4 regions of the Kitasatospora sp. NPDC001132 genome follow, and region 1 is predicted to be linked to each of the others. Evidence: riboswitches for the same ligand, from Rfam matches in the RefSeq annotation. Region 1 holds a riboswitch; each other region holds the start of a gene.
The links. Region 1 has a riboswitch for cyclic di-AMP ahead of ACWDBE_RS11910 (M23 family metallopeptidase). Riboswitches for the same ligand answer to the same signal wherever they lie in the genome.

Region 1 (4,203 bases):
CCGAACTGACCTCCGACGCGGTGGAGCACCTGCTCCACGAGCGGCTCCACCTGTACGTCCAACCCGCGCCCGAGGAGGACCCGCTCGCCTACGGCGACGCCGTCCGGCTGCTGGTCGACCACCAGCGGGCGGCCCGCCGGCTGAACGCCAAGCGCCAGGAGCGGCTGCACGAGGAGGCCGAGTGGCAGGGGGAGGTCGCGGCCGGGCTGCTGCGCCGCGCCGACCTGGTGACCTGGCCCCGGCTGTACGCGCTGCTGCTGCACGCGCACGGGGCGGACGTCACGGACCCGGAGGCGGTGCGGGAGTGGCTGGCCGGCTTCGGGGAGTTCGCCGAGGAGGAGCGGCTGGCGGCGTTCGAGGCGCTGGCGTCGGCCGGCTGGCTGGACGAGCCGGACGAGCGGGGCTGGGGCCCGGGCCGGGTGCTCTCGGTGGGCATGGCCACGGACGGCGCGCGTCGGCTGCTGGAGCAGGGCCTGATGCGGCGCAGCTACCGCAACCTGGCGCGGCTGACCGCGCTGGGCCGGCCGATGCCGGACGAGTTGGCCGGGGACTTCGGGAGGTTCGAGGAGGCGGCGGTGGACGCGGCGCTCGACCTGTTCGGCGCCTGGACGGTGCCGGGGCTGCCGCGGCTGCTGGTGACGGAGTTCCCGGAGCTGGCGCCGGAGCCGGGCCCGGAGGAGATCGACGCGTACCTGGCGCAGCTGCCCGTCGAGGAGTGAGACGCGGCGCGGGAGGCCCCGGTCCAGGGGCCTCCCGCGGGTGCGTCGGTGGGCGTGCGTCAGGGGTTGAGGCCGCGCTGCTGGAGCCAGGGCTCCGGGTCGACCGGGGCGCCGCCGCCGGGGCGGACCTCCATGTGCAGGTGGGGGCCGGTGACGTTGCCGGTCGCGCCGACCTTGCCGATCTGCTGGCCGGTGGCGACGTTGCCGGAGCCCTTGGTGATCGAGGAGAGGTGGCAGTACCAGATCTCGGTGCCGTCGGGCAGGGTCTCGACGATCCGGTAGCCGTACGAGCCGGCCCAGCCGGCCGAGGTGATGGTGCCCTGGCCGAGCGCGTGGACGGGGGTGCCGGTGTCGGCGGCGAAGTCCAGGCCGGTGTGCAGGTTGGCCCAGTAGCGGGCGCTCTGGCCGTAGTGGGCGGAGAGCCGGTAGTCGTTCACCGGGAGGGTGAGGGCGGCGGCCTTGGCCCGCTCGGCCTCCTCTGCGGCGCGCTTGGCCTCGGCCTCCTTGGCGGCGGCCTTGGCTTCCGCCTCCTGGGCGGCCTGCAGCCGGGCGGTCTCCTCGGCGGCGGTGCGCTGGCTGTCGGCCTGGTGCTGGATGCGGGCGGCGAGCGCGAGGCCGGGGTCGGCGGAGAGGGCGACCGGGGTCTCGTCCGGGACCTCGACGGCGGGGGCGGCGGCCGGGGTCGCCGAGGCGAAGCCGGTGGCGCCCAGCGTGGCGGCGACGGCGGTGACGCCGAGCAGCGGGGAGGCCCCGCGGGTCTGACGCGGCATCCGGTGGCGGTTGGTGTCGGCCTCCGCGGCGAACGCCTCCGGGCCGAAGGCCTCGGGGCCGTCCGGGCCGGGGTGGTCGAGGAGCTGGGTACCGGCTGCGGGGCCGGCCGGGTGTGCCGGGGTGTGCGTCGACGCCACGGAGGCGCGCTCCTTTCCTTCCTTCGCGCCTACCGGGTTAGCTGACGGGTTCGGAGCAGGAAGGTCTCCTACGGCCGGGCCGGAGCCCCGCCGATTCACCCCAAGGAACGTGGTTCCCCGGCTCCCTGACCTGCCCGGGGGCGGGTCGGCGGGATTAGGCGACGGCGCGCACGGTGCCGTCTGGGTACGGCGTTGACAACCGCGCTGCGTTATCAAACGTTAATCCTAGGAGGCTCTGATTCCAAGCCATCCGTTTCGGGCCGCCCGATCGCAGGTGAACGGACGTCAACGAACGACCCCTCACGCACGGCCCCATCTGAGTACCCCTACTCATGTGCGGCCCGGCCGGGCGGCCGCATCCTGACGCCATGAGCGCACCGATGCAGACCCGCACCACGGCCGCGTACCACATCCAGGCCGTCCTCTCCTTCGCCCTGTCGGGCATCGCCCTCGCCGCCGGGATCGCCTACCTGCCGGTCGGCGGGTGGACCCGGGCCTTCCTCGGGATCGGCCTCCTCTACACCGTCACCTCCGCGTTCACGCTGGCGAAGGTGGTCCGGGACCGGCAGGAGTCCAACGAGATGGTCACCCGGGTGGACCAGGCCCGGCTGGAGAAGCTGCTCAGCGAGCACGACCCGTTCAAGGTGGAAGGGGTCTGACCGCACCCGTCCGACCGCGCCCCTTCCCCCCGGCCCGCCGACCGCTTGACGGCTAAGGCTATTAGCCTTAGCTTTATGGCTATCGGCAGTACCGCCGATGCCCAGCACCCGCGGCCCGAGGAGGACCCCGTGAACGGCACCATCACTCCGAGCACCCAGTACCTGAGCGTTCCCGGCGGCCGGATCGCCTTCGACGACACCCGGCAGGGCGACGGCACCCCCGTCGTCCTGCTCCCGGGCATGCTCGACAGCCGGGCCGCGTACCGGCACCTGCGCCCGCTGCTGGTCGCCGCCGGCCACCGCGTCGTCACCATGGACCTGCGGGGCTTCGGCGAATCCTCGATCAGCTGGGACGACTACAGCCCGGCCGCCATCGCCGACGACGTCCTCGCCCTGCTCGACCACCTCGGCATCGAGCGCGCCGTCCTCGCCGGCAACTCGTACACCGGGGCGACGGTCGTGAAGGCCGCCGGGGACGCGCCCGAGCGGGTCGCCGGGATCGTCCTGATCGACGCCTTCGTCGAGAGCCCGCGGCCGGGCGCCCTGATGCGCGGCGTCATGGCCCTGATGGGCCCCGCCCTCGTCCACTGGCCGGCCTCCTGGGGCTTCTACCTGCGCCGGATGGCCTTCCCCGGCGCCAAGCCCGCCGACTTCGACGCGTACGTGGACGGGCTGGTCGCCGCGCTGCGCACGCCGGGACGGAAGACCGCCACCCGCGGGTACGTCCACGGCGACTCGGCGCCGGTCGGCTGGACGGCCGCGGTGCGGTGCCCGGCGCTGGTGGTCATGGGCGACAAGGACCCCGACTTCCCGAAGCCGGAACTCGTCGCCGACCGGCAGGCCGCCGCGCTCGGCGCGCGGAAGGCGATGATCGAGGGGTCCGGGCACTACCCGATGGCCGACAACCCGGCGGCCACCGCGGACGCCCTGCTGCCGTTCCTCGCCGAACTCGGCTGAGCGCCGCCGCCGGCCCCCGCCCGACCCTGCCCCTGCCTGCCCCTGCCCGCCCCGCCGACGTCACCGGCACCCGCCCGGCAGCGCCCGACGTCACCCGACTTCGACCCGTACGGAGAGCCCGAACCCATGCCCCGCGTAGGACTGACCCCCGACCAGGTCGTCGACCACGCCCTCGCCCTCATCGACGAGCAGGGCGCCGAGGCCCTCACCCTGGCCTCCGTCGCCGCCCGGGCCGGGGTCGCCGCCCCCTCGCTGTACAAGCACGTCAGCGGCGGCCTCGCCGAACTGCGGCGGCTGATCGCCGTCCGGGTCACCGGGGAACTGGCCGACCGACTGGCCGAGGCGGCCGTCGGACGCAGCGGGGACGACGCCGTCGCCGCCGTGCTGCGCGCCTACCACGCGTACGCCACCGAGTACCCGCACCGCTACACCGCCCTCCCCCAGGCCCCGCAGCCGGACGACGACCTGGCCCGCGCGGCCGCCCGGCTCGTCGGCGTGATCGTCGCCGTCCTGCGGGAGTACGGCCTCGACGGCTCCGAGGCGATCCACGCCGCCCGCACCGTCCGCTCCCTCGCCCACGGCTTCGCCTCGCTCACCACCGCCGGTGCCTTCCAGCTCGCCGAGGACCTCACCACCACCCACGACCGCCTCGTCGCCACCCTCACCACCGGCCTGCGCGCCTGGCCCGCGTAGCGGCCCGGCGCCGGAGCGGCCCGGCCGCGCCCCTTCCGAACAGCGTGAGCACAGACCCCACACATCGTGGAACGCGATCCGGCCACCCGGCTCGATTCCGACGCTGCCCGCCGGTGCCGGTCGGGCAGGTCCGGGCCCTCGTCAGGCGGTGGGATCGGGGTCGAACGAGTGCCGATTGCCGCCGAATTGACTCGATATTGACGAGATCCGGTCACTTGGCGAGATCCGTTCACACCTTCGTAGGATCATCACCCTAGAATTCGCCGC
Region 2 (4,203 bases), on a different contig from region 1:
TTGCCCTGGGAGTTGCTGTGCAGACTCTTCTGCCAGACCACCCCCTGGAGATCGGCGGCGGCCATCCCGTTGTAGGTGTCGTACGAACCGTTCGTGTCCTGCGAGTCGTGCATAGAAGTCTCCCGAAGAGCTCCGGAGTTGTCGTCCAGCGCGGCGCCCCCGGCACCGCCGAAACGAACGGACCGGCCCCGTACCGGTCCGGCACAACGCCTCACTTGACGCGATGATAGCTGCAGTGCACGTGCATCAGCACGAGACATTGCAGGTGCACGAGGCCTTTTATTCGCAGGCGCGAACTCTTCACGGACCCTTCTCCTGACGGTACGTAAACGGACATAGCCGATGGAATCGCCGGGTTCGCGATAACCGGCCGTGAGCACTTCCCCGCCGAATGTTGATCTTCGAATGCCGGGAGTCGCGCGCCCGTGACCCTCAGTCAAACCACCCCTGTGCTGTGAGACATCTCACGCGCCCCGGGTGCAACGCCCGCCCCTCGGATCACGTCGAGGCAACCACGGGCGACCGTACGGGGGTTGGGCGAAGAATGTCCGGATTGTAGGCAAAGCGCCCGGACCGGCGCCGAGGACGCGCCGGGTCCGCACCGCGCTCGCGTGAATCCCGCACGGCAGCCGACTGCAAGCCTGACGGGCAGATGTCCTACGATCTCCGGCATGAGCACCGCAGCCATCCCGGGCGCGCCACTGCCCGTCCGCACTCCAGGCTCCCGTGCGCGGGGGCGCCACCGTCGTCCCGAGCGCCCCGAGATCCCGGCCGGCGCCCCGGCCCTGGTGCTCGCCGTGCCCGCGACCGCCGGGCCCGAGTCCCGCTCGGTCGTCGAGGAGCTGCTCTCGATCGTCCGCACCGAGCAGAACGGCGTCCAGACCGCGGTCGGCTACCTCCCGGGTGACGGCACCGAGGGCGCGGACGGCGAGGACCGCACCGTGGCCGAGCTGCTGACCCTGGCCGCCGAGGCCGGGCTTCCGATGCCCGTCCTGGTGCCGCTGGTGCCCGGCCCGCACACCTTCCTGACCGAGCTTCACGCGCTCGCCGCCGAGTACGGCGCGCCCGTCACCGACCCGCTGGGCCCGCACCCGCTGCTGGCCGAGGCCGTGCACGTCCGGCTGTCCGAGGCCGGGCTGGCCCGGGCCGACCGCGCCCGGCTGTTCGCCATCGCGACCGCCGCGGACGGCGTGGTGCTGACCACCGTCGGCGGCGAGGACGCTGCCGCCGCGGCCGGCATCACCGGCGTGCTGCTGGCCGCCCGACTGGCCGTGCCGGTCGTCGCCGCCGCGCTCGACGTGCCCGGCTCGGTGGCCGCGGCCGTCAACCACCTCAAGGAGACCGGCTCGCAGCGCCCGGCGCTGGCCCCGCTGGTGATCGGCCCGGAGGCGGACTCCGAGCTGCTCGCCACCGCCGCCGAGGAGACCGGCTGCCCGTCGGCCGCGCCGCTGGGCTCGTACCCGTCGGTCGGCCAGCTGATCGCCTCCACGTACCTGGCCGCGCTGCCCACGCCGTCCCCGGAGGACCTGGCGCGGGCCGAGGCGGAGGCGGCGGCCGCCGCCGAGGCCGAGGGGGTCACGGAGGGTGCTCGCGGCGCCCACGCGGCCGCCGAGGCGCCCGCCGGGCAGTAGTTCGACTCCGCGCGCCGCTCGGCGCGCTCCGAAGGGCCCGGAACGGCTTGCGTTCCGGGCCCTTCGCTCTATCCCTCCCACCGCCCGCGCGTCGTCCCTCCCGGATCGCCCCTCCCGCGTCACCCTCCCGCCCGGATGCGGACGGCAATGACGACGATGACGCGAAAAATAGCGCGGAATGTCCGTTCTGGTGGCATTTGAAAGGGAATAGGGAGCGCAGGCCCAGGTGTTCGAATCGCGCCCACTCCCCCACCGCCAGGGTGCGCCGGCTCCGCGACTCGGCGCGGTGTCACATCAGCTCTGAGGTGGAGCCAGTTGTCGACTTCAGCAACGGCATTGCCCGAAAACGATCATTTACGATCATGGATGGCGGCAATTTTGGCAGTTCCCACTAAACCGTGATGCGCATCACAGTGGTTTGCAGTTTGAACTTGAGTCTGATTAACGTGCTCCCCGTTCGTGACCACACGAACCCGGTTCATCCGCAACGCCGAGTCCTGCCGTCGGATGTCCTGGCAGCGCGAAAACGCACCACGGCAGGAGCGGGGGACCCACAGGTAAGTCGCCCCGGACCGGTCTGCGGAACGGTCCAGGGCTAGGGGTGAAGCCGCGCCCACCGGCGCGGCCGGGCAACTCCAGCCCGAATCCGACAGCTCACCTCGCAGGCGTGGGAGAGGACTCCGTCTTCATGCTGCCCACCAACGGCACCAGCCTGCCCGGCCGAACCCGCCGCGTGATCGCCGCCCTCGGCGTCGCGGGCGTCGGCCTCACCGTCCCCTGCCTCACCCCGGGCACCGCCTCGGCCGCCTCCGTCGCCACCTGGGACAAGGTCGCCCAGTGCGAGAGCGGCGGCAACTGGAGCATCAACACCGGCAACGGCTTCTACGGCGGCCTCCAGTTCACCTCCAGCACCTGGTCCGCCTTCGGCGGCACCGCCTACGCGACGCGCGCCGACCTGGCCACCAAGGACCAGCAGATCGCGATCGCCGAGAAGGTCCTCGCCTCGCAGGGCCCGGGTGCCTGGCCCGTCTGCTCCGTCAAGGCCGGCCTGGCCAAGGGCGGCACCCCGGCCGCCGTCGACACCTCGGCGGGCTCGGCCACGGGCTCGACCCCTTCCAAGCCCGCCGCGCCCGTCCAGAGCGCCAAGCCGGCCACTCCGGCCGCGACGCCCCAGGCCCCCGCCGCGAAGCCCGCCGCGCCCGCCCAGGACGGCGCGCAGGCCACCGCCTCCGGCAACCGCGGCGACTGGGTCCAGAAGCGTCAGCAGCAGGCCCAGGGCGGCGACTACACCGTGGTCGAGGGCGACTGGCTGTCCTCGATCGCCGACCAGCACAATGTGCGGGGCGGCTGGCAGCGGCTGTACGAGCTCAACCGCGGCACCCTGACCGAGGGCCCGGACACCATCTACCCGGGCCAGCAGCTGTCCTTCGGCGGTGCGACCGGCTCGGACTCCACCGGGTCCGACCGCTCCCAGAAGTCCGGCCAGTCCGCGAACGGCGGTGCCGTGAACGCCCAGCCGACCGCGCAGACCCCGGCCCCGGCCGCCAAGCCGGCCGCCAAGCCCGCGCCGCAGGCCCAGACCCAGGCTCCGGCCGCCACTGGCAGCATGGCCGCCGCGGTCGCCTTCGCCGAGTCGAAGGTCGGTCAGGCGTACGTCTACGGTGGCACCGGCAACGGCGGCTGGGACTGCTCCGGTCTGACCCAGGCCGCGCTGCGCGCCGCGGGCATCTCCGTCCCGCGCGTCGCCGCCGACCAGGCCGCCGCCAGCACCCACGTCTCGCTGGACAGCCTCAAGCCGGGCGACCTGCTGTTCTGGTCCAACAACGGCAAGGACTCCGGCGTCTACCACGTCGCGATCTACGTCGGCAACGGCAAGTACGTCGAGGCCGCCAACCCGAGCTCGGGCGTCCGCGAGCAGAGCATCGCCAACTGGGCCCCGGACTTCGCCGGCCGGGTCTGAGAACGGCGCGCAGTCGGACAGCCGACGGGCCTCAGGTAACAGGTAACAGGTAACAGATTTCATCATCTGTCAGCTGTCGCCCGAACGCTGACCACCCACCGCCCCCGGGGAGAGTCTGGTCGCTCTCCCCGGGGGTTCCGACGTACCTCCGGCCATATCCCCGTGGTGGATCCCCGCTCCAACGGGCATGCTGCTGCTCTGCACCCGAGGACACCCGAGGAGGAGTCCACATGGCCCAGGTCACCGTCACCCTCGACGCGAACCTCGCGATCGACGTGATGATGCTCTCCGGCACCAAGAACCCCCAGGACGCCGTCGAACTGGTCCTGCGCGACTACCTGGCCCGCGGCCGCCGCACCGAGACCCGGACCGGCGACGCGACCGACGGGCACTGCCTGACCGCCGACGGGCCGACCACCCAGGAGGGCTGACCACCCGACGGCCGCCACGACCACCGACGGCCGCCACGACCGGCCGCGCGCACGCCGAAGGGCCCCGGAGGGCAACCGCCCTCCAGGGCCCGTACGTCGGCCGCGGCCGCCGGCGCTCAGCGCGCGCAGGCCCCCGTGGACCCGCGCATCACCAGCTCCGGCTGGAACATGAACTCGCCCC
Region 3 (4,203 bases), on a different contig from region 1:
GCCCAGGTCGCCGAGGTCGTCCGCCAGGTGGAGGCCGTCGCGGCCGCCTACCCGGAGGCCGCCGAGTACGCGCCCGGCGACATTCTCTGACGGGCGGCATTCCCTGACGGGAAGCGCCTTCTGACGTAGCGTCAGCCCTTGGGTGAGGGCCCCGCCGCCGGACCGGTGGCGGGGCCCTCGCGCGTCACGGGGACGTGGCCCGGGTCGAGCGGCGGGGCGGTGGGCCCGCACGGCCAGTCGCAGTTCGGCTCGGCCACCGGCTGCTCCTCGGGGGCGAGCACGTTGCCCCGTACGGTCGCGGAGGCGATCAGCCCGCCGGCGACCAGCAGGCCCGCGCAGATCAGCATGGCGGTGTGGAAGGCGGCGTCGACCGAGGAGGGTACCCGGTAGGCGTCGCCGCTCAGCCCGGCCAGCGCCGGCAGGGCGGCCACCGCGAGCAGGCCGGCCGCGCGGGCGGCGGCGTTGTTGACCCCGCTGGCGATGCCCGCGTGGCGGACCTCGACGGCGGCCAGCACGGTCGCCGTCAGCGGTGCGACCAGCAGCGTCATGCCGCAGCCCATCACCGTGACGGCGGGCAGCACGTCCACCCAGTACGAGGAGTCCGGGCCGATGCGCAGCATCAACAGCACCCCGGCGGCGCACAGCATCGGGCCGACGGTGAGCGGGATGCGCGGGCCGATCCGCTTGCCGAGGCGTCCGGCACGGGCGGACAGCAGCAGCATCAGCACGGTGATCGGCACCAGGGCGAAGCCCGAGACCAGCGGCGAGAACCCGGACACGATCTGGAGCTGCACCACCAGCAGGAAGAAGACGCCGCTGAACGCCGCGTACACGCACAGGGTGACCAGGTTCACCGCGGTGAACAGCCGGGAGGAGAAGAGGCCGAGCGGCAGCATCGGTTCGGGCGCGCGGCGCTCGACGGCCACGAAGGCGACGCCGAGCACCACCCCGATCACTCCGCTGACCCAGACGGCGGGGGACAGGCCCTCGCCGGCCGCGGTCAGCGCGTAGGTGATCGCGCCGAGGGCGAGGGCAGCGAGCACGGCGCCGAGCACGTCGAAGCGGCCGGAGGCGTCCTTGTCCCGGCTCTCCGGCACCGACCGGGTGGCGACGGCGATCACGGCGGCGGCGAGCGGCAGGTTCAGCAGGAAGATCCAGCGCCAGCCGGGGCCGTCCACCAGCCAGCCGCCTAGGAACGGGCCGACCGCCGCCGACACCCCGCCCAGGCCGGACCAGAGGCCGACCGCCGCCGAGCGGTCGTCAGGGTGGAAGACGGCCTGGAGCATGGCGAGCGAGCCGGGGGTGAGCAGTGCCCCGCCGATGCCCTGGACGGCGCGGGCGGCGATCAGCACGTGGATGTTCGGTGCGGCGGCGCAGGCGGCGGAGGCGATGGCGAACCAGACCACGCCGATCAGGAAGACCTTGCGCCGTCCGTACCGGTCGCCCAGCGCGCCGCCGAGCAGGATCAGGCCCGCCAGGGTGAGCAGATAGGCGTTCAGGGTCCATTGCAGGGACGCGAGGGAGGCGCCGAGGTCGGCGCCGATCCGGGGCAGGGCGACGTTCACCACGGTGCCGTCGAGCATCGCCATGCTGGAGCCGAGCACCGTCGCCAGTAGTACCCAGCGGCCCTGCGCGGTGCTCAGGCGCAGGGTGCCGGCCTCTGAGGTGGCCACGGGCGAATCCTGCGCTGCCGGGGCGCACGTGACAAGGGTCACCGGTGGGTGTGTTGACGGTGGGCGGGGTGTGAGTGGGCGGCTGCGCAGCGTCGCGGATCTCGGCGCAGGGTCGTGGATCAGTGGCGGGGGGTGAATGGATTGTGTGCGGAACGTGTGCTCCGGCCTGCGGAGGGTCACCGGGGAAGGGGGAATGGTTGCGCTTTCAAAGATCGACATTGCTTCACCCGAACGGATGGGTTTTAGTTCAGCGACCGCCCGGCCAGTCCGGACGGATCCGCCGGGTGGAACGCCGAGTCCTGCCGCTGCCCGGTGGTTCGAAACGAACTCTGTACGGCAGGAGCGGGGGACCCACAGGTAAGTCGCCGGACCGGAGTTCGCGCCTCAGGGCGCGGGCGTCCAGGACCGGCTAGGGGTGAAGCCGCGCATGCGGCCGGGCAACTCCAGCCCGAACCCGACAGCTCACCTCGCAGGCGTCGGAGAGGAAACTTCCATGCCTGCTCAGGCTCGTCGTATCGCCCTGCCCCGCGCCGCCCGCATCGGCATCGCCACCGCCGTCACCGGCGTCTCCTTCGCCCTCCCGCTCGTCACCGCGATGAGCGCCCAGGCCCACACCGCTCCGGCCGCCCCGGTCGCGCAGGCCGCCGCCTCCGCCCGCGCCGAGTCGGCTGCTCCGGCCGATGCTCCGGCCGCCCAGGCAGTGCAGGAGAGCTACCGCGTCGTCAGCGGTGACACCCTGTCCAAGATTGCCGAGGTCAAGAACGTCGAGGGCGGCTGGCACGCCCTGTACGAGCAGAACCGCTCGGTCGTCGGTGCCGACCCGAACCTGATCTTCGCGGGCCAGCGGCTCGCGCTGCCGGGCCACGCCGTCGCGCCGTCGGCCGACTCCGCTCCGGCGAAGGCCGCCGCCCCGGCCGAGTCGGCCGCTCCCGCGACCCAGGCCGCCAAGGCGCAGGACCGGGTCCAGGTGCGGACCGAGGCCGCCAAGCCGGCCACGCAGCTGCAGACCCAGCTGCAGGTCGCCACCCCGGCCCAGGCCGTGACCGCCACTCCGGTCGCCGCCGCCACCTCCGGCTTCGTCGCCCCGCTGGCCAACCCGAGGCTCGGCACCGCCTACGGTGTGGCCGGCTCGATGTGGGCCTCCGGCCACCACACCGGCCAGGACTTCGTCGCCTCCACCGGCACCCCGCTGCGCGCCATCGCCAACGGTGTCGTGGTCAAGGCCGGCAACGGCGGCGCCTACGGCAACGAGGTCGAGATCAAGCTCGCCGACGGCCACTACGCCGAGTACGCGCACCTCTCCTCGATCGGCGTGAGGATCGGTCAGGCCGTCACCGTCGGCCAGCAGATCGGCCTGTCCGGTGCCACTGGCAACGTGACCGGCCCGCACCTGCACTTCGAGGTCCGCAACGGCTCGGAGTACGGCTCGGACATCAACCCGGTCGCCTACCTGCGCGCGCACGGCGTCGCGCTCTGACCCACGGCTGAGCTCCGAGGGTTTCCGGAACCACCGTCGCTGCGGGGCGAAACGATCCTCCGGGATGGTCATGTCGGGTGACCGCTCGACCGGGTGATCGCCGCACGGCGGACATGGGCGCGGGACACGCCCAGGCCGGCCCGGCCGTACGAGGACTCCTCGTGCGGCCGGGCCGGCCACTGCCGTTTCCGTGCCGCCCGGCTGTTCCCGGGTTTCGTTCGGACGGGTCGAACGCGGCGTCAACTCCGGTGTGACGGAGGGGTTCGGTGGCGTCGCCGGGTGGCCGTGGCACGTCATGCTGGCGAACGGTCAGCGCCCGGTCGGTCCGGCCGGGCGGGCGGGTCCGGAGGCGAGGAGGGCGGATGGCGGTCCGCAGTGGGGGCGTGGCGGGGAGGACGGCCGGCCGGGAGCGGCCCGGGGAGGACGGGGTCGACCGGCTGAAGGCCGATTCGGTCGGCCTGGTCGGCGTGGTGTTCATGGCGCTCGCCACCGCCGCCCCGATCACCGCGATGACGGGCAACCTGCCGATCATCGTCGGGCAGGGCAACGGCGTCGGCGCGCCCGCCGCGTACGTCGTGGCGACCGTGGTGCTGACGGTGTTCTCGGTCGGCTACGTCGCGATGGCCCGGCACATCACCGCGGCCGGCGCGTTCTACGGCTACGTCTCGCACGGGCTGGGCCGGGTGGTCGGGATGGCCTCGGGACTGCTGGCGGTGCTCGCGTACGTCGTCACCGAGGCCTCGGCCCTCGGCTTCTTCGCGTACTCGCTGCGGGGACTGGTCCGTTCGCAGCTGGGGGTGGAGCTGGGCTGGGGCTGGTACGCGCTGTCCGGGGCGGCGGTGATCGGGGTGATGGCCTGGTTCGACCTGCACCTGACGGCCAAGGTGCTCGGCGTCGCGCTGGTGCTGGAGATCGGGGTGCTGAGTGCGGTCTCGTTCGCCGTGCTGTTCTCCGGCGGCGGCCCGGACGGGATCGTGCTCGCGGCCGTGAACCCGCTGAACGCGCTGAGGGGGGTGGGGAGTTCGGCGGCCGCGGCGGGGCTCGGCCTGTTCT
Region 4 (4,203 bases), on a different contig from region 1:
GCGCCCCGGCGAGCCGCTGCTGGATCTGCTGCTTGGTGTCGGCGAGCGTGCGGCGGGTCTGGTCCAGCTCGGCGAGCTTGCCGGCCGCCTCGGTGCGGCGCTGGTCGAGCCGGCGCTGCCGGGTGACCAGCTCGTGCAGGGTCTCCTGCTGGCGCGCGGCGGCCTGCCCCAGGGTGCGGGCGCGGACCAGGTAGCCCTCCGGGTCGGACGAGAGGAACAGCTGGGCGGTCTGGGCCATTCCGCCACCGCGGTACTCGGCCCCGGCCACTGTCGCCAGGTCGCCGCGCAGTTCGTTGAGCTGGTCCTGGGCGATGGCGATCTCGCCCTGGAGGATCGTGGTCTCGCCCTGGAGCCGCCGCTGGGCCTCCTGCGCCGCGTTCGCCTTCTCGGAGGCCTGCTCGGCCTCGTCGTACAGCTGCTCGACCTGCGTCCTGACGTCCTGACGATCGCCCGGGTCCGGGCTGTCCGGCGCGGCCTGGGCGCGGCCTCCGGCGGCCACGCCCAGCGCGGTGGCGGCGGCCGCGGTCAGCACCAGCGCCCGGGTGAGCAGTTGGGAACGGCGGTGCACGGGCATGGCGGCAGCGGCTCCAATCCTGCGGCGCGGCCCCGCCGCCGCACCGGGACGGGCGGCCGTCGAGCGGGAGTCCGGTGGCAGACGTTAGCGAGTCCGGGCAAGCGAGTCCAAACCCTTCCCAACCCGAATATTCGACCCCTAATCGGACATCAGCTCGACCCGCCGGAAAAGCCGCAGGCCCGGCCTTCCCTGGGGAAGACCGGGCCCGGAGGCGTCCGAGCGGGGATCAGACCCGCACGATGGAGGTCAGCGGCATGTTGCCGACCGCCTCGTAGCGCACCGACGCACCCGGCTTGGGAGCGTGCAGCACCTGGCCGTTGCCGGCGTAGATGCCGACGTGGTGGGCGTCGCTGTAGAAGATCAGCAGGTCGCCGGGCTGGGCCTGGGAGATGTCCGAGCCGATCCGGGTGCCGGCCCCGGCCTGCGCCTGCGAGGTGCGCGGCAGCGACACCCCGGCCTGGTTGAACGCCCAGACCATCAGGCCGGAGCAGTCGAAGGAGCCCGGGCCGGTGGCGCCCCAGACGTACGGGCTGCCGACCTTGGACGCGGCGTACGAGAGGGCGGCGGCACCGCGCGAGCTGCCCGCGGCCACCTTCACCGGAGCGGCGGTCGAGCCGGTCGCCAGGTTGCCGCGGCTGTTGTCGCGCGAGGCGCGGTCGGCCTGCTGCTGCTGCGCCTGGGCGGCGTCGGCCTTGGCCTTGGCGTCGGCCGCGGCCTTCTCCTCGGCCTGGCGCAGCGCCTGGCGGTCCTGCTCGGTCAGGGTGTTGAGCAGGTCCTGGGCCGCCTTCAGCTTGCCCTGGACCTCGTCCTTGGAGGCCTTCAGCTGCTGGGTGGTCGACTCCAGCTCGGCGAGCTTGCCCTGGGCCTCGTTGCGGTCCTGGTCGAGCTTGCGCTGCTGCTCCTGGAGCTCCTTCAGCTGCCCCTTCTGGGTGCTGCCGGCCTGGTTCAGCGTGCCGGCCTGGCTGAGGAAGTTGTCCGGGCTGGAGGAGAACATCAGCTGGACGGTCGGGGATATGCCCCCGTTGCGGTACTGCTCGCCGGCGATCTCGGCGAGGCCGCCCTGGAGCTCGGTGACCTGGGCCTGCTGACGGGCCACCTGGTCCTGCAGGCCGGAGACCTGCTTCTCCAGCTCCTGCTGCTTGGCCTGGGCGGCGTTGTAGTTCTCGGTCGCGACCTCGGCCTGCTCGTTGAGCTGGTCGACCTGCCCCTTGACCTGTTCCTTGGTCGGCTGCGGGTCCGCGTGGGCACCCTGCGCGGAGAGGACGACGGCCGCCGCGGCGACACCCGTCAGGATCGAGACGCGGGCGCGACCGGCGGGCTTGGGACGACGATGGGACGCCACGAAGGCGGACTCCTTCTTCCTACGTCCGCCTACCGGGTGAGCTGACGGGTTCGGGCCGGAAGCATGCCCTACGACGCCTCACGGCCGTTCCACCGGCCGACCTGGCGCCGATTCACCCCGGAGGAACATGGTTCCCCGGCTCCGCTCCGCAGCGCCCCCGAACACTGGGCTCCCCTGTCGGGCAGTCGCTTCGACCTGCCCCGCTGCCTCGCGAACTCGGCGGTAACCACCGCCGCCACCCTGGCTGGGCGATCGACAGTGCGGTGGTTCGGAGCATGACCCTAGTAACTGAACCGTGATCCGTTCAAATCCTTGTCAGAAAAAAGGCAGAAGATTACCCAAGTTCTTTTGTGAAAATGACCGATGGTGACCACTGGCACACACAAGGCTGATCGGTTCTCAGCATGTGGTCGCGAAAGGGCGGGAAAGCCGAACGCCACCCCCAAGGGAGGGTGGCGCTTTTCACAGGCCCCCGAGGGAGCCCGGCGGGCGTGTCGGACCGTCAGACCCGGCGGATGGTGTTGATCGGCATCGCGTCGGCCTTCATCACCTTCACCACGTCACCGGTGTGCGGCGCGTGGACCACCATGCCGTTGCCGATGTACATCCCGACGTGGTGCATGTCGGAGCCGTAGATCACCAGGTCGCCGGGCTGGGCCTGGTCCAGCGAGGGCACCCGGGTGCCGTAGTGGCCCTGCTCCTGCGAGGTGCGCGGCAGCGAGACGCCCGCCTGCCCGTACGACCAGACCATCAGGCCCGAGCAGTCGAAGGTGGTCGAGCCGGTGGCGCCCCACACGTACGGCGAGCCCTGCTTGCTCATCGCCTTGGCCATCGCCACGGCCGCGTAGCCGCTGGCCGGCGGCAGGCTGCCGAGGTCGACCCGCTCGCTGCCGCGCGAGGCGCGGTCGTCCTGCGCCTGCTGGGCCTTCAGCGCGGCGCGGTCGGCGGCGCTGAGCGAGTTCAGCAGGTCCTGGGCGGCCTTCAGCTTGGTGTTGACGTCCGCCTTGGCCTGATTGAGGTCCTTGGTGGTGGTGTCCAGCGAGGCGAGCACGGCGGCCGCCTCGGCCTTCTCCTGGTCCAGCCGGCGCTGCTGTTCCAGCAGCCCCTTGAGCGCCTCGGCCTGGCTGGTGCTGGCCTGCTGGACGGTCGAGGCCTTCTCCAGGTAGCCGGACGGGTCGGAGGAGAGCATCAGCTGGACGGACGGGTCGATGCCGCCGGAGCGGTACTGATCCCCCGCCACCTCGGCCAGGCCACCCTGGAGCTGGGTCATCTGCTCCTGGCTGCGGGCCACCTGGTCCTGCAGCTGGTCGGCCTGCTTGCGCAGCTGGTCGGCCCGCTCCTTGGCGCCGTTGTACTTCTCCGCCGCCTGCTCCTGCTCCTCCTGGAGCTGGTCGATCTGCGCCTTGACGTCCGCCTTGTTCGGCTGCGGCGCGGCGTGCGCGGCCACCTGGGCGGAGAGGGCGACCGCGGTCGCAGCGGCAGCGGTGAGCACGGAGATCCGCGCGCGGCTCGGCTGCTTGGGACGGCGGTGGGAGGCCAAGGGACCGGCTCCTTCTTCCAGCGGACTCACCTGATGGGATGAGATTCCCGAAAATAGGTTTGACGCCAGACCCTAGTGAAGATCTATCCGTTTTGCCACTCCCCCGATGGCATGAACTCGGCCACCCCACACTGACTCCACAGCCCCCTCACAAGGCCCCGGAACCGCCCCTGACCAGGAATCACACGGAATCGGCCGAGGTCAGGGCCGGGCCAGCCGGTTCAACAGCAGCACCGACGCCACGGGGCGCGCGCCCGCCTTCCGCACGCCCTCCGCGACCTCCCGGTCGGTGGACACCACCACCACCGGACGACCCTGCGGCTCGGCCCGCACCAGACGGCGGATCAGCTCGTCGGCCGTTTCCCCGGTCCGGCTGAACCGCACCCGGACCCCGCGCGGTGGCGCCATGATCACCGGGACGTCCAGGTCCTGCCCGTCGAACACGCAGGTGACCTCCGCCTGGGTGCGCTGAGCCAGCATCGCCAGCCCGCCCAGCAGCCGGATCCGCTGTTGCTCCAGCGGCAGTGCCGGATAGCCGGCCTTGGTCACGTTGTAGCCGTCCACCACCAGGTGGACCTGGGGGATCGCCAGCAGCTGGTCCAGCAGCGCCGGATCGTCCTCGGCCAGCCCGCGCCGGGCCACGTCGTGCGGCGAGGCCGCCCCCGGCACCACCGCCTCCACCAGGTCCGCCGGGCGGATCTGGGAGACCGGCAGCGCCAGCTCCCGCTGCAGACCCTGGGCCGACTG

Region 2: linked by a shared signal. The riboswitch ahead of ACWDBE_RS17045 (transglycosylase family protein) and the one ahead of ACWDBE_RS11910 (M23 family metallopeptidase) in region 1 are both predicted to bind cyclic di-AMP.
Region 3: linked by a shared signal. The riboswitch ahead of ACWDBE_RS20740 (M23 family metallopeptidase) and the one ahead of ACWDBE_RS11910 (M23 family metallopeptidase) in region 1 are both predicted to bind cyclic di-AMP.
Region 4: linked by a shared signal. The riboswitch ahead of ACWDBE_RS04575 (NlpC/P60 family protein) and the one ahead of ACWDBE_RS11910 (M23 family metallopeptidase) in region 1 are both predicted to bind cyclic di-AMP.

Annotation. Positions count from the first base shown of each region.
Region 1 covers NZ_JBSFKF010000007.1:61,466-65,668, forward strand. Annotated here, with positions in the region: gene ACWDBE_RS11905 (hypothetical protein) at 1-719, shown strand, start outside; gene ACWDBE_RS11910 (M23 family metallopeptidase) at 779-1,627, opposite strand; cyclic di-AMP (ydaO/yuaA leader) riboswitch at 1,640-1,798, opposite strand; gene ACWDBE_RS11915 (YiaA/YiaB family inner membrane protein) at 1,996-2,286, shown strand; gene ACWDBE_RS11920 (alpha/beta fold hydrolase) at 2,362-3,243, shown strand; gene ACWDBE_RS11925 (TetR/AcrR family transcriptional regulator) at 3,370-3,936, shown strand.
Region 2 covers NZ_JBSFKF010000010.1:277,181-281,383, reverse strand. Annotated here, with positions in the region: gene ACWDBE_RS17055 (DUF397 domain-containing protein) at 1-113, opposite strand, end outside; gene ACWDBE_RS17050 (sirohydrochlorin chelatase) at 672-1,631, shown strand; cyclic di-AMP (ydaO/yuaA leader) riboswitch at 2,149-2,312, shown strand; gene ACWDBE_RS17045 (transglycosylase family protein) at 2,299-3,591, shown strand; gene ACWDBE_RS17040 (hypothetical protein) at 3,822-4,022, shown strand; gene ACWDBE_RS17035 (LacI family DNA-binding transcriptional regulator) at 4,139-4,203, opposite strand, start outside.
Region 3 covers NZ_JBSFKF010000014.1:148,931-153,133, reverse strand. Annotated here, with positions in the region: gene purB (adenylosuccinate lyase) at 1-90, shown strand, start outside; gene ACWDBE_RS20745 (MFS transporter) at 132-1,673, opposite strand; cyclic di-AMP (ydaO/yuaA leader) riboswitch at 2,027-2,164, shown strand; gene ACWDBE_RS20740 (M23 family metallopeptidase) at 2,167-3,150, shown strand; gene ACWDBE_RS20735 (APC family permease) at 3,513-4,203, shown strand, end outside.
Region 4 covers NZ_JBSFKF010000003.1:36,397-40,599, forward strand. Annotated here, with positions in the region: gene ACWDBE_RS04570 (NlpC/P60 family protein) at 1-574, opposite strand, end outside; gene ACWDBE_RS04575 (NlpC/P60 family protein) at 801-1,916, opposite strand; cyclic di-AMP (ydaO/yuaA leader) riboswitch at 1,927-2,080, opposite strand; gene ACWDBE_RS04580 (C40 family peptidase) at 2,419-3,456, opposite strand; gene ACWDBE_RS04585 (NYN domain-containing protein) at 3,658-4,203, opposite strand, start outside.